Regions from separate parts of the Bellilinea sp. genome, predicted to be linked through region 2. Evidence: riboswitches for the same ligand, from Rfam matches in the RefSeq annotation. Region 2 holds a riboswitch; the other holds the start of a gene.

Region 1 (7,863 bases), on a different contig from region 2:
GGCTGTGCTTGCACCGGCAGGACTTTGCCTGCGCGATTCACTTCCCGCCTGTTTGCTGTTCAGGCGCGGGCAGCCGACTTTTGTCTTTCCAAAGCGCGTAATTGCTCAAACAAGCGGCGCTGCTCCTCGGTCAACTGCCGCGGCAGCTGCACCTTGACCGTGACGTACAAATCCCCAAAAGTTTGCGGATTGCGTAAGACGGGCATGCCCCTGCCTGCCAGCCGGATTTTCTGTCCCGGTTGGGTACCGGGCGGAATGGTCAACATGACCTCTCCGCTCAAGGTTGTCACCCGCACCTGACCGCCCAGCACAGCCGTGTACAAATCTACCGCCACCTCGGTGTAAAGGTCATTGCCTTTGCGTTCAAAACGCGAGTCAGGCAGTACTTCAATCACCAGATACAGGTCGCTTTTCTGTCCATCTGCACCGATTGGACCGCCGCCCGGCAGGCGCACTTTGGTGCCGGTTTGAGCGCCCGGCGGAATTTTGCCCTCGATTCGGCGGTTGTCCACCTGAATTTGACGGGTGGTGCCGCGGTAAGCCTCTTCCAGACTGATTTGCACCGGATATTCAAAGGCCTGGGGCTGACGGGTGCGGCGACTGGTCGTGGTGCGGCGCACCGTTTCTCCGCCCATCCCGCCAAAAATTGCGCTGAAGAAATCGGAAAATCCTCCCATCCCGCCAAACAGGTCTTCCATGTCCACCTGCACCGTTCTCCCCCCGCCCGGAGCTCCGGTGAACCACTGCTCCCAGTTGAACGAACCCGGCTGCCCACCCATTTGCTGCCACTGTCGGTAGGATTCACCCAGCTGGTCATATCGAGCGCGTTTCTGCGGGTCGCCAAGAACTTCATAGGCCTCATTAATCTCTTTGAACTTTTCTTCCGCGCTCTTGTCACCGGGGTTGCGGTCCGGGTGAAACTTCATGGCCAGTTTGCGGTAGGCTTTTTTGATTTCTTCTTCGCTGGCTGTTTTTGAAACACCCAGAATTTTGTAATAGTCCTTATATTCCATGCTTTCATTTTATTCTTTCCGAATACCACAAGTCAAGTGATTTGTAAGACCTCTAATGGAACTCTTACAGACTTTGAATATTTTGCTAACAATTCAAGTGCTTTCAGGCATCTTCAATGCCCACAACGGGCGAGATGATTCGGGTCAATTGTCGCCCTCATCTGCCAGCATTTTGAGCGATTCCGGCTATAATGGATATAGAACACCTTTTCCGAATGGAGTGGCTTGAATTGGCAAGACATCCTTCCAAGAGCCGAAAAACCGCCCCCCAATCTCCTGCGCGCGGGCGCAGCAAAACGGCAGAGCGTCCAATCAAACGTAAGCCGGAGCGAAACTCACCGTCAGCCAGCCGCTCACGCTCCGTGAGGAGCAGCGGCAGCTCCGGCGGATTATCCCTTCCTTCTCTTTCGCTGGATCGAAAATTAGATTTGCTGGGGGTGTTTCTGGCTTTTGTTGGCTTGCTGACCCTGCTCAGTCTGCTCTCTTCGCAGCGCTCAACGATTACCGGCGCGTGGATCTCCTTCCTTTCACGCATCACCGGCTGGGGCGCCTATCTTCTGCCTCTCTTGTTCATTGCCGTTGGTCTATGGCTGGTTTTCCGCAGTTTTGAACGACTGCCGCGCCTTTCGGCTGAACGATTGACCGGTGGTTTGCTGCTTTACCTCAACCTCCTCTCATGGATGCACCTTTTTGCCGGCGGCGAGATGGAGCTGGCCGAATTGGGCAAAGGCGGAGGTATCCTTGGCGGTTTTTTATTGCGACTGCTCACTTCCAGCGTGGGGGTTGCAGGGGCGCTCATCGTTCTGCTGGCATGGCTGATGATTGCACTGGTTTTCACCTTTGATCTTTCCATCCCGGAATTGATGCGGCGCATTTCGCCGCTATTCAGCGGCATGCAACAACGAATCCGTCAGGCGGTTGCCAGCCGCCCGCGCGACTCCATGCAAGAAAGCGAATCCGAAGAACTCCCACCCGAATTTCAACCCCTGCCGCCGGCAGCGCCCCAGCGTTCAACCCCGCCGCGGCGGGAAAGAGCCGCCTCCTCGACAGCAACCTCGCAACCCGCCCCGCCTGCACCGCAACCCCAGCCGGCCGGGCATGCCGACAATGTTGTCACCTCTCCCTCCCACCAAACATCCGCCAGCGCTGCCGCATTTATTTGGGAATTGCCGGCGGTTGACTCGATTCTCGACCCGGCCACGCCTGCCGCCCAGCAGACCAATCTGGAACAGGAACGCGCCAAATTGATCGAAGAAACGCTGGCATCCTTTGGCGCACCCGCCCACGTGGTAGATATTTCGCGCGGGCCGACGGTGACCCGGTTTGGCGTTGAGCCGGATTTTATCGAAACCCGCTCCGGCAGAACTCGCGTGCGGGTATCCAAGATCGCCTCACTGGCCGACGACCTGGCGCTGGCGTTGGCGGCACCCCGCATCCGCATTCAGGCGCCCGTGCCCGGACGGGCTTACGTGGGCATTGAAGTGCCCAATACCGAAATCAGCCGGGTTTCGATGCGCGAAGTCCTTGAAAGCGAGGCGTTCAAACGCATTCGTTCGGTGCTGCGTTTTGCGCTCGGCAAGGATGTCGCCGGAAAGCCGGTAGCGGTGGATCTGGCCGCGATGCCGCACCTGCTGATTGCCGGAACAACCGGCTCCGGCAAATCGGTGTGTGTCAATTCCATTCTCACCTGCCTGCTGCTGAATAATACCCCTGCCGATATGCGCCTGATTCTGGTTGACCCCAAACGGGTGGAACTGACCGGCTACAACGGCATTCCCCACCTGCTTGCGCCCGTCGTGGTGGATACCGAACGGGTGATTGGCGCACTGCAGTGGCTGCAGCGAGAGATGGATGCCCGTTATCACAAATTCTCACAAAGCGGCGCCCGCAATATTCAGGACTTCAACGCCCGCCACCCCACCGAACGGCTGCCCTACCTGGTGGCGGTGATTGACGAACTGGCTGACCTGATGATGCTCGCTCCCGATGAAACCGAACGTGCCATCACCCGCCTGGCGCAGCTGGCGCGGGCTACCGGCATTCATCTGATTCTTGCCACTCAGCGTCCCTCGGTGGATGTGGTGACCGGTTTAATCAAAGCCAACTTCCCGGCGCGCATCGCCTTTGCGGTGGCATCCTCGGTGGACAGCCGGGTCATCCTCGACCAGCCCGGTGCCGAACGGCTGCTGGGGCGCGGTGATATGCTCTTTCAAGCCCCGGATGCCGCCGCTCCGGTTCGTTTACAGGGTGTGTTTGTTTCAGATGTGGAGATTCAACGGCTGGTGGATTACTGGCGCTCACAGGCAGCGCTGGTTCGGGAGAAAAGCGGCGGCGAAAGCACAACCCCCGCCACTGCAGATTTGTTGCCCGCCGGCATTCCGCTCAAACAAACTCCGCTGTGGGATGACGAGGACAGCGGCGGTGACCCATTGCTGAAAGAAGCCATAGAACTGGTACGCCGCGAAGGACGCGCTTCGATTACCATGCTGCAGCGCCGCCTGCGAGTCGGTTACACCCGCGCCGCCCGCCTGATTGATGCCCTCGAAGAGAAAGGCATCATCTCGCCCGCTTTGCCCAATTCGCAGGTGCGCGAGGTGCTGGATTACGGCCAAACTGCCCCGCCGGCCGAAAAATAAAAACACCCGCCATCTCTGACGGGTGTCCTCCAATTCAACCGGATCCGGTACCTAATCCGCCGCAGTTGCCAGTTTGGCGGCCACGGCCTGCTTTAATTCTTCCACCTTGTTGGTACGCTCCCAGGTCAGGTCTAGATCATCCCGTCCAAAGTGACCATAGGCAGCCAGCTGACGGTAAATCGGGCGGCGCAGGTCAAGATCACGCAAAATTGCGCCGGGGCGCAAATCAAAATGTTCGCTGATCAGTTGTGCAATTTCCTCATCCGGAATTGTTCCGGTGCCAAAGGTTTCCACATTAATGCTTAACGGACGGGCAACCCCAATTGCATAGGCAACCTGAATTTCAACCCGTTCGGCCAGCCCGGCAGCGACAATGTTCTTGGCAACCCAGCGGGCCGCATAGGCTGCCGAACGATCCACCTTGGTCGGATCTTTACCGGAAAAGGCACCGCCGCCGTGCCGCCCCATGCCGCCGTAGGTATCCACAATGATCTTACGGCCGGTCAAACCCGAATCGCCCATCGGGCCGCCGATCACAAAACGACCGGTGGGGTTGACGTAAATTTTCAATTGATCATCCACCATTTCCGGCGGCAGCACCGGGTAAATGACATGTTGGGTAATTGCCTGATAAATTTCTTCCTGCGAGATTTCTGGTGCGTGCTGGGTGCTGATCAGCACCGTATCCACGCGGTAAGGACGGCCAAAGCGGTATTCAATGGTAACCTGAGATTTGCCATCCGGGCGCAGCCATGGCAGTGTGCCATTTTTACGCACTTCTGCCAGCCGGCGGGTCAGTTTGTGTGCCAGATAAATCGGCATGGGCATCAGGGTGGGGGTTTCGTTGCAGGCATAACCAAACATCATGCCCTGATCGCCGGCTCCCACCGATTCGATTTCTTTTTCCGACATCGTGCCGGTTTTGGCTTCCAGGGCTTTATCCACCCCCATGGCAATATCACCGGACTGCTTTGAAATGGCAACCTGGACTGCACAGGTATTGCCGTCAAAGCCTTTGTCGCTGTGGTCGTAACCGATTTCTTTCACCACACGGCGCACCAATTCATCGAAATTAATCTGTGCGCGGGTGGTAATTTCACCAAACACCAGCACAAAGCCGGTTTTGGTCGCCGCTTCACAGGCCACACGCGAGTAAGGGTCCTGCTCCAGGCAGGCATCCAAAACCGCATCACTGACCTGATCGCACAATTTGTCCGGATGTCCCTCTGTTACGGATTCAGAGGTAAACAGGTAACGCGGCGAGTTCATAAAAGTGGTGTTCATTCTGATTGTTTCCTCCTGTAAAATAAAGTTGCCCCTTCTGGCCTCAAGGGGCAACTTTCTATTTCTAAAAGAAGTGCCCTCTCATCTTCCAGAATTCTTTCTGCCGGACTTGGCACCTTGAAAACCCATTTCCAAACAGCAGGTTTTCAGGTTGTCGAGGTTTCGCAGGGCCGGTCCCTCCACCTCTCTGGATAAGAGCGCCTTTTGGGGGCTTATTCAATTGTTCTGGGGCAGATATTAACACAGGTTGAAGTACATGTCAACCAATTTGACCTTTCAATTTCGCCAGAATGCGTCATAATTCTGCCGAGCGGGTGCGGATGCGCTCCTTGACCTGTTCAATGAAGGCTTCTACCGGCACATCATTCTGCCGACTGCCATCCCGGCGGCGCAGGGCAATCGTGCGCGTGCTGACTTCCTGATCACCAACCACGGCCATATAGGGGATTTTGAGCAGTTGCGCTGAGCGGATCTTGGCATTCATGCGATCCTGGCCTAAATCGGCTTCGGCGCGAATGCCGGCCGCGCGCATTTCCTGCTCCAGCTGACGGGCATATTCATTATGCGAGTCGGTAATCGGGATGATGCGCACCTGATCCGGCGAAAGCCAGACCGGGAAATTGCCGGCATAATGCTCCAGCAAAAAGCCGACCATGCGTTCATGCGTGCTGAGCGGCGCGCGGTGAATACACAGCGGGGTTTCCTCTTCCCCATGGCGGTTGATGAAAGTCAGGTTAAAGCGCTCCGGCACGGCAAAATCTACCTGGTTGGTTGCCAGCGTAAATTCGCGCCCGATGGCACTCCAGATTTGCACATCAATCTTTGGGCCGTAAAAGGCTGCTTCGTCAGCCGCCTCCACAAACGGCACTCCGCCATTGCGCATGGCGCTGCGCACCATTTCTTCGGTCTTCAACCACAGGCGTTCGTTATCCACATACTTTTTGCCCAGTCCGCGCTTATGATGGGTGCTCAGCCGCATCACATAGCGATCAATGCCAAACAGGGCAAAGTATTTCAAATACAACTCAACCACTGCCAGAAACTCCTGCTCAAATTGTTCTTCCGAGCAGTAAATATGGGCATCGTTCATCTGCATGGAACGCACCCGCATTAACCCAAACAATTCGCCGCTTTTCTCATAGCGGTAGCAGGTGCCATATTCAGCCAGGCGGATGGGCAAATCGCGGTAACTACGCGGTTTGGCAGCATAGATTTTGTGGTGGAAGGGGCAGTTCATCGGCTTGACATAATAACGCACCCCTTCCAGTTCCATAGGCGGGTACATGCTCTCGGCATAGTAGGGCAGGTGTCCGCTGCGCAGGAAGAGGTCCTCTTTGGTCAGGTGCGGGGTACGCACCCGCTGGTAACCGGCCTGTTCTTCCACTTCCTTAGCCAGTTTTTCCAGTTCTTCAATAATGATTCCTCCGCGCGGCAGCCAGAGCGGCAAACCGGGGCCGACCTCATCATCAAAGATGAAAATCTCCAAATCCTTGCCCAGTTTGCGGTGATCGCGCTTTTTGGCTTCTTCCAGCATTTGCAGGTAACGATCCAATTCTTCTTTCGTCTTCCAGGCGGTGCCGTAGATGCGCTGCAATTGCGGGTTTTTCTCATCACCCCGCCAGTATGCGCCTGCTACACTCATCAGTTTGAATGCTGAAGGGTTGATTTGCGAAGTGTTTTGCACATGCGGGCCGCGGCACAGGTCCACAAAATTGCCGTGCGTATAAATGGAGATTTCCGGTTTCTCGTCCAGGGGCTGACCGTGCTCATCGGTTTCTCCGCGCTCCAGATCATTGATCAGTTCCAGTTTATAGGGCTGATTGGCGAAAATTTTACGGGCTTCGTCAGCGCTGACCACCTTGCGGACAAAATCATATTTGCCAGCCACAATCTGACGCATACGTTTTTCGATCTTTTCCAGGTCTTCGGGAGTGAGCGTGCGCGGCAGGTCGAAATCGTAGTAAAAGCCGTTTTCTACCGGCGGACCGATGGTGTATTTGGCTTCCGGGAACATTTCCAGGACTGCCTGCGCCATGATGTGCGACAGCGAGTGACGGATGCGGTATAACTCACTGTCTTCATATCGTTCTTGATTGTTCTGATCCATACTTCACCTCCACGAAGTACCTTATTATATCAAAAAGCCAACCACCTTCGATGGACAAATTTTTGCTGGATTCCAGCCACTTAAACGTTTTGGGTTGAGCATTTTACTGCCCAACCCATAGAGGGTAAAACCGGAAACTTGCTGTTGTCAGGGTTACTGGAGGCAGGCAACCACCTCAATGCCATTGAGCGCCATGTGATAGAGGAAAATGGCATGCAGTAAATCCCCATCATGGGGCAGACCGCCCTGCTCTTTGGCAGTTTCGAGGCTGCGATGGTAAGTTTCAACCGCATTTGCCGGCACAATGATGCGCCGATGGCGCTGCCGGGCATTGGCATCCAGCCGCAGGTGCATGGCCAATTGATAGGTACACAGATCGGTACAATCACCCACGACGATAAAGGTATCCACCAGGGGATGTTCTTCCAACCAGCGATTGAGATCGGTATTCAATCCGCTGTGGATGGAATTCTTTTCCAGTATGACCATTTGATCAAAAAATGGCAGGGCTTTGAAGGCCGCTACGGTTTCCGCCTCTGGTGTCCCACGTACGCAATGCGGCGGCCAGGCACCAAATTCAATCGCATCCGGTTCGTGCGCATCCTGGCTGAGCAAAATATGGTGGATGCCGTGCTGCCAGCTTTTGGTGAACAGTTCGACAATCGGGTCAACGATGGCCGCAATGCGCGGGCTTGCCAGCGGGCCGATATGACAGAATCCTTCGATCATATCCACCGAAAGGATGGCAACTCGTTCAGGGTGCGGAGCAGCGTGTGCCAGCGGTAAAACTGGTCTTTCAGACAGCCATTTTTCAACAAAATCC
Region 2 (7,863 bases):
AATGTCAAAGACGATGGTTTTACCGAGGCGGATAAGATCGGCAGGATTCCCGCTGCTGTGCGGCACACCAGCGTCTCTTCCAATGGCAAAAATCGTCCCTTCGGGATTTTCAGCGCCCAGTTCGCTAAGCCACAGATTGATACGACTTTTAACATCTCCTACAGTCAGCGGCTTGCCGTCGGGCCGAATCAGCACTTCGTTTTCAACGCGGTGGTGAACTAAAAAATCGGCAGTCCGGCCGACTACTTCGGTGGTGATTTGTGCCATGTGACGGATGCGTTCTATTTCCTGTGGTTCTTTGGTCATCATTGCTGGCATGAGAATCGGGTCCCGCGCGAATCCCACCCACTCGATCTCGGGGAGCAGATTGCTCAATTCTTTGAGAATGCCAAAGATTGGACCAATTTCGACCTGTCCATAAAGCGCAACCCGCCCGCGATTCAACCCCAGATCGCTCAACATCTGGCGGTAGCGCATGGCGAGGGCGCGGGTATAGTCCTGCCCGGCCTGTTCCAGCAGCGGTTTGAGAGGGTAATCTGAATACAGGCGGACAGACAGGCCGCTTTTGGCGGCTTCATCGCGTTCCATAGGTCCGCAAAACAAGATGGCCTGTTGATGACGGGGTTTGACCAGGTCCGCGCTGGTGATGTGCCCGCCGCCGGTCAGGTAAACCATGGCCGGATTGTGGATGGCGCTGCCGGTAACCAACAGAGCATCTATCCGGTGTTCTTGCATGAGGGTATCAATCTGGGTTTTCATTGGGCTCCTCGGTTTGATCAGAGTGTGGGATTAAGTAGGATTTGTTCAGGAGATCTTTCAACCGGATCAACAGGCTGTGATCTTGATGAGGTAAAACGGTGCGCGGGTCAAGCAGTACCTGTTCGTTTTCTATGCGTGCAATGATGGCGGGGCTGCCCTCCCTCAAGCGGGCAAGAAATCGGTCGCAGCCGGGAACCGGAAGGGCAAGCAGGTAAGTAGGCAAATGCTCTTCGGGCAAAGAACCGCCGCCGATGGTCGAAAACCCGCTGATGACCTCACCGAATCCCAGGTGAGTCTGCCAGCCAAGCGCGCGCCGGTGAATTTCCTCCGGCGGGGTGGCAATCATCTGCCAGATGGGAATCTCGCTCAGGGCCTCGTCTTTGATATAGTGAAGCAAGGTTGCTGAGAGGGCAGCCAGACAAAGTTTATCTGCCCGCACAGCGCGGGCGAGGGGATGTTTTTTGATTTTGGTGAGCAGTTCAGCTTTCCCGACCAGAATGCCGGCTTGAGGACCGCCGAGCAGTTTATCGCCCGAAAAGCAAACCAGATCACAACCGGCTTGCAGGGACTCCTGAACAGTAGGTTCGTGCGCCAGCCCAAATTCGGCGGTATCCAGTAAGGCTCCGGAGCCGAGATCATCCATGAGGATGGTGTGGTACTGGTGTGCCAGCTGGGCAAGGCTGCTTAGCTCCGGTTCGCTGGCGAAGCCGATCAGGCGAAAATTGGAGTGGTGGGCGTGGAGCACCAGCGCGCCGGGGTAGTTTTGCAAGGCATTTTCATAATCGGTCAGGTGGACGCGATTGGTCGTGCCAACCTCAATCAACTTTGCCCCGGATTGCTTCATCACCTCCGGGACGCGAAAACCGCCGCCGATTTCAACCAGTTGAGTGCGCGAGATGATGACCGGTTTGCGGCGTGCCAGCGCGCTCAATGCCAGCAGAACGGCAGCGGCATTGTTATTGACCACTAGGGCGTCTTCTGCGCCGGTCAGGCGGGTTAGAAATTGTTGCGCATGAACCTCGCGCTTGCCACGCTTGCCGGTGGCCAGATTAAATTCCAGCGTGCTGTAACTGCTGGCACAGGTCTGAATGGATTGCAGCGCCGACCGACTGAGCGGAGCGCGTCCCAGGTTGGTGTGGAGGATTACGCCGGTAGCGTTGATGACCGGCTGCAGGGTTAATTGTGTCCACTGGATGAGGTTTTCTTCCACCAAACTGAGGAGATGCTCTGTGTTTGGAGTGAGGGGAGATTCTCTCATCCCTTGCCGGATGGTTTCCAGAGCAGTGCGAATGGCGCTCAGGGTTAAGGGCCTGCCGTAGTAGGCAATCCACTGCCCGGCTTGTGGGGATTGCAATAGCCGGTCAACCGAGGGCAGGCTGCGAAGCTCATTCATTTTCACCGGCAACAAAACGGCTGCGTTCGGCAAGGCGGATGGCAAATTCAATCGCGCCGAGTCCGGCTGCGAGAGCAAATCCCAGCGGAAGGGTCAAAAAGCGGCCCATTTGGAACCATGCCAGCAAATCGAAATACAAACCAACCCAAATTGCCTGTCGAACGATGATACCGGCGGTAACCGGTGTAGGGCTGGGAAAACGCCAGTGAAGAAAATAAATCACCGGCAGTGAAAGACCGCTGGCGGTGATGGTGGTCAGGAAAAAGAACAGCCAGCGCGGAGCCAAAGTGGGCAAGGTCAGGTTGAAAAGCAGGAATAGCCCGGCTAAACCCATCGCGGCCAAAATTAATGCCGAAGCCAGAAAAGGGATGAAAGGCGGAAGATTTTGTTTTTCCACGATGTTACCTCTGCAAAAAATTATATCCTATCCGTTCGAGAGCGAGGGAAGATTTTTTGAGCAGGTTGCACAGAGCGGACCAGATTTTGAAAATTGGACATGCAGATTGTAATTTTTACTAAATGTGGTAGAATTTGTGATAACTGATTGACCGGGACAATCCCGGCGCTCATCCAGAGAGGTGGAGGGACCGGCCCGACGAAGCCTCGGCAACCGCTGAAACTATCAGCAGGTGCCAACTCCGGCAGAATCCGCAAATTGCGATGATTCTGGAAGATGAGAGAGCGATCTACGGAATGATGTGCCTCTCGTCCAGAGAGGTTTTTTTATATCTTTGGAGGTAAACTCATGCAACGAAACTACACCAATCGCCGCTATCTGGATGCTCTTGAAAAGCGTGTGCTGGTCTTCGACGGGGCAATGGGCACCAGTTTGCAGAAAATGAACCTGACCGCCGAGCATTTTGGCGGTGAGAAAACCATGGGCTGTAATGATTATCTGGTCATTACCTATCCGCAGGCGGTTGAACAGGTGCACCGCTCTTTTCTGGAAGTAGGTGTGGATGTCATCGAAACGGATACCTTCCGCTCGAACCGGATAACCTTAGCCGAATACGGCCTTCAGAATCGGGTGCCGGAAATTAACCGGGCAGCGGCTGCGCTGGCGCGCCGGCTTGCAGATGAATACAGCACGCCGGATCACCCGCGTTTTGTGGCGGGTTCCATTGGTCCTTCCGGCAAATTGCCTTCGATGGATGATCCGGAGTTATCCGATGTAACCTTTGAAGACCTTGCCGAAGTTTTCCGCGAGCAGGCACGCGGATTGATCGAGGGCGGGGTGGATTTGCTTTTGATTGAAACCTCGCAGGATATCTTGGAGGTAAAAGCTGCCATCGAAGGGATTCACCGCGCCTTTGCGGATACCGGTATTTACCTGCCGATTCAAGCGCAGGTGACGCTGGATACTTCCGGGCGGATGCTGTTGGGAACCGATATTTCCGCAGTAGAAACGATATTGGAAGGCCTGGCTGTTGATGTGATCGGCATGAATTGCTCGACCGGGCCGGAACACATGCGCGAGCCGATTCGATTTTTAGGCGAAATCAGCCCGCTGCCGGTTTCCTGTATTCCGAATGCCGGTCTGCCGTTGAATGTGGACGGGCAGGCAGTCTATCCCCTCGAACCGCAGCCGTTTGCCGAAGCGCTGGCAGAATTTGTTGAGAAACACCGCGTTAACGTGGTTGGCGGCTGCTGCGGTACCACGCCGGAACATTTGCGTCTGCTGGTCGAAAAAGTTGGCCACAAACCGCGCCCGCCGCGTCCTCAAGTGCATATCCCGCGCCTTGCCTCGGCAATGCAGGCGCAGCCCATGCTGCAGGAACCGCGCCCCTTTTTGATTGGCGAACGTCTGAACACGCAGGGTTCGCGCAAGTTCAAGAAGTTGATTCTGGAAGAACGTTACGATGATCTTCTGGAAATTGCCTACGAACAGGTCGAATCCGGAGCGCACGGCCTGGATGTTTGTGTGGCATTGACTGAACGAGCTGACGAGGTGGAAACGATGCGCAAGGTGATCAAGAAACTTGCGCCGGCGGTGCGTGTACCGCTGGTGATTGATACCACCGAGCCGGATGTGCTGGAAGCCGCCTTGCAAACCGCGCCAGGACGCTGCCTGATCAATTCCACCCATCTGGAAGGCGGAAGGGAAAAGGCGGATCGTGTGTTTGCACTGGCCCGCAAGTACAATGCCGCTGTGATTGTATTGACCATTGATGAGCAGGGCATGGCAAAAACGGCCGGGCGCAAATTGGAAGTGGCGCGCCGTATTTATCAAATTGCCGTGGAAGAACATGGATTACGCCCTGCCGATCTGGTGTTTGATGCTTTGACCTTTACACTGGCTACCGGCGATCCGGAATTTGCCACCTCTGCCATTGAAACGATTGAGGGCATTCGCCGCATTAAAACCGAGCTGCCGGGTGTGCTGACCTCATTGGGTGTCAGCAATGTGTCGTTTGGTCTGGGAGCGCGTGCCCGGGCGATTCTCAACAGCGTCATGCTTTTTCACTGTGTGCAGGCCGGACTGGATATGGCCATTGTGAACCCTGCCCATATTACGCCGTACGCTGAAGTTGGGGATGAAGAGCGTGCGCTTGCTGAGGATTTGATTTTCAACCGCCGTACGGATGCGCTGCAGCGATTCATCGCTCATATCGAGCGAAGCGGGGCCGAAAGTGAGGGTAAAACATCCCAAACTCAGGCGGCATTACAGGCGATGACCGCCGAACAGCGGCTGCACTGGCGCATTCTGCACCGTCAGAAGGAGGGGGTGGAGGCGGATATTGATGAGATTATCCAACGCGGAATGCACGCAACCCGGCATGAAACCGCCGTTCACATTCTCAATAATGTGCTGCTGCCGGCGATGAAGGAGGTTGGGGATAAATTTGGCAGCGGCGAGTTGATTTTACCGTTTGTACTGCAATCGGCTGAGGTGATGAAAAAGTCGGTTGCCCACCTTGAAAATTACCTCGAAAAGAAAGCCGGTGTCAGCAAGGGGTTGATGGTACTGGCGACGGTATATGGAGATGTGCACGACATCGGTAAAAATCTGGTCAAGACAATTCTGGTGAATAACGGCTACGAGGTGATAGATCTGGGCAAGCAGGTGCCGGCTGAAACAATCATTTCCAAAGCGGTGGAGGTGAATGCCACGGCAATTGGTTTGAGTGCGTTACTGGTCAGCACCAGCAAGCAAATGCCGTTGATCGTAAACGAGCTGCACCGCCGTGGTTTGAACTTTCCAGTGCTGATTGGCGGAGCGGCGATTAACCGCCGCTTTGGACGCCGCATTTTGATGACCGAGAGCGGAGATCTTTATCCCGGCGGGGTATTCTATTGCAAAGATGCGTTTGAAGGGTTGGCAACCATGGACGCGCTGGTGCACCCGCAAGAACGCCAAAAGTTGCTGGAAACCATCCGCCGCGAATCGGAGATTGAACTGGGCCGCCAAACTGCAACGGAGGAAAGTCCGGTGAATGTTCGTCGCTCTTCCGTTTCGCCGGCCGTCAGCATACCCCGTCCGCCGTCGTGGGGGGTGCGGGTGGTGCGCAGTATGCCGCTGGAAGCGGTCTTTGAATGCCTGTTTAAGAATGAATTGTTCCGCCTTTCGTGGGGAGCAAAGAACACGCATGGCGAAGCGTGGGAAGAACTGCAGCGCACTTATGAAGAACGGCTTGAAAAGATGAAACGAGATGCCATCCGTACCGGCTGGTTGAAACCGAAGGGTGTTTATGGATATTTTCCGGCGCAGGCGGAAGGCAATGATTTGATTGTGTATGAACCGGGCAGCGTTCAACAGGGCAGCCCGGCTGAACTGGTACGTTTTTCCTTCCCGCGTCAGTCCAATGGGGAATTTTTATGCCTTGCCGATTACTTCAGCCCGCTGGAAAGCGGACAGATGGATGTGGTGGCTTTTCAGGTTGTGACAGTGGGCGAAGGAGCTACTCAACGCTTTGAGGAACTGCAATCCAAAGGGGATTACAGCGAAGCCTATTTCGTTCACGGGCTGGCGGTTCAAACGGCAGAAGCCGCTGCAGAGTACCTGCACCGCCATATCCGCCGCGAACTGGGCCTTCCGGCAGGACAGGGTAAGCGTTACTCGTGGGGCTATCCTGCCATTCCCGACCTGTCCGATCATCAAAAGGTTTTCTCGCTCTTACCGGCTGAATCCGAATTGGGGATGCGCCTGACGGAGGCTTATCAACTGGTGCCGGAGCAATCTACGGCTGCGATCATTGTCCATCACCCGCAGGCGAAGTACTTCAATGTGGGTGAGAGCCGGGTCGAACAACTCATGCGGGCTTAGAGGTGTAAGATGAAAGACTCAAAATTTCTGGATTTACTGCAAACCAATCAACGTCCTCTGCTTTCCGATGGGGCAATGGGAACATTGCTCAATCAGCGCGGCGTTTCATTTGAACGCTGCTTTGACGAACTCAATCTGACCGATCCGGCGCTGGTGGCAGCCATTCACCGCGAATATATTGATGCCGGATCTCAGATCATTCAGACCAACACCTTTGGGGCCAACCGCTTCAAGCTGGCGCATCACGGATTGGAACATCAGGTTGCCGAAATCAACGCCGCTGCAGTGGAACTGGCGCGGCGGGTGGTGATGGCGTCTTTCAAAGACGTATTGATTGCCGGGGATGTTGGACCGTTGGGGGTGCGCCTGGCTCCCTTTGGCCGAGTGCAGCCGGAACAGGCGCGGCAGGTATTTGCTGAACAGATTGCCGCATTGATCGAGGCAGGGGTTGACCTGTTGATCATCGAAACGATGACAGATTTATATGAAATACGCGAGGCAATTTCCGCGGCGCGGCAGATTAACCCGCATGTGCCGGTAGTAGCCTCGATGACTTTCACCCGCGATGACCGCACATTGCTCGGAGATGACCCGATCAAGGTAGCGCGCGGCATTCAAGAAGCCGGGGCGGATGTGATTGGAATCAACTGCTCGGGCGGGCCAAATCAAATCCTGCGCATCCTCAAACAAATGCACGCTGCTTTGCCGGAGGCACGCTTTTCGGTGATGCCGAATGCTGGCTGGCCCGAACAGGTTGGCGGGCGAATTATGTATCCGGCTTCGCCTGAGTATTTCGGGGAGTATGCACTGGCCTTCTGGCAGGCCGGCGCCAGTCTGGTTGGCGGCTGCTGCGGGACAACACCGGCGCATATTTCGGTCATGCGTCAGGCCATTGAAACCCGTCCACTGGAAAAGTTTAGCAACGGTTTTTCGTTAGCAGTGGTTGAAAGGGAAGAAGCCAGTCAGGAAAGTCAGGCCCCCACACAGATGGCACAAAAACTGATGGACGGCCGCTTTGTGGTGGCGGTTGAAATGGATCCTCCGCGCGGTTTGACCACCCAAAAATTGCTGGCTGGTTCCAGTCTGCTGGCTGAGGCCGGTGCGGACGTTATCAATGTGGCTGACAGTCCCATGGCAAGGATGCGCATGAGCCCGTGGGCGGTATGCCGTTTGATTCAGGAGAAAGTTGGAATTGAAACGGTGCTGCATTTTCCCACGCGGGGGCGTAATTTGCTGCGGGTTCAGGGAGATCTGCTGGCAGCTCATGCGCTGGGTGTTCGAAATGTGTTTGTGGTGATGGGAGACCCGACCGCTATTGGAGATTACCCGGACGCAATGGATAATTACGATCTGGTGCCTTCCGGCTTAATTAAATTAATCAAACAGGGCTTCAATGCCGGCGTGGATCATGCGGGAGTTGATATTGGGCAGCCAACTTCCTTTTTTG

Evidence for each region. Region 2 has a riboswitch for S-adenosylmethionine ahead of metH (methionine synthase). Riboswitches for the same ligand answer to the same signal wherever they lie in the genome.
Region 1: it holds a riboswitch for S-adenosylmethionine, as region 2 does, so the genes downstream of both, metK (methionine adenosyltransferase) here and metH (methionine synthase) in region 2, are expected to answer to the same signal.

What each region holds. Positions count from the first base shown of each region.
Region 1 is NZ_JBRCOK010000069.1:23,801-31,663, forward strand. Features, by position in the region: gene ACWIZX_RS07525 (DnaJ C-terminal domain-containing protein) at 60-1,013, opposite strand; gene ACWIZX_RS07530 (DNA translocase FtsK 4TM domain-containing protein) at 1,244-3,649, shown strand; gene metK (methionine adenosyltransferase) at 3,701-4,933, opposite strand; SAM riboswitch class I at 5,012-5,131, opposite strand; gene thrS (threonine--tRNA ligase) at 5,229-7,040, opposite strand; gene ACWIZX_RS07545 (cysteine hydrolase family protein) at 7,194-7,863, opposite strand, start outside.
Region 2 is NZ_JBRCOK010000090.1:920-8,782, forward strand. Features, by position in the region: gene ACWIZX_RS09155 (M24 family metallopeptidase) at 1-759, opposite strand, end outside; gene selA (L-seryl-tRNA(Sec) selenium transferase) at 743-2,152, opposite strand; gene ACWIZX_RS09165 (hypothetical protein) at 2,145-2,549, opposite strand; SAM riboswitch class I at 2,716-2,832, shown strand; gene metH (methionine synthase) at 2,898-6,416, shown strand; gene ACWIZX_RS09175 (bifunctional homocysteine S-methyltransferase/methylenetetrahydrofolate reductase) at 6,426-7,863, shown strand, end outside.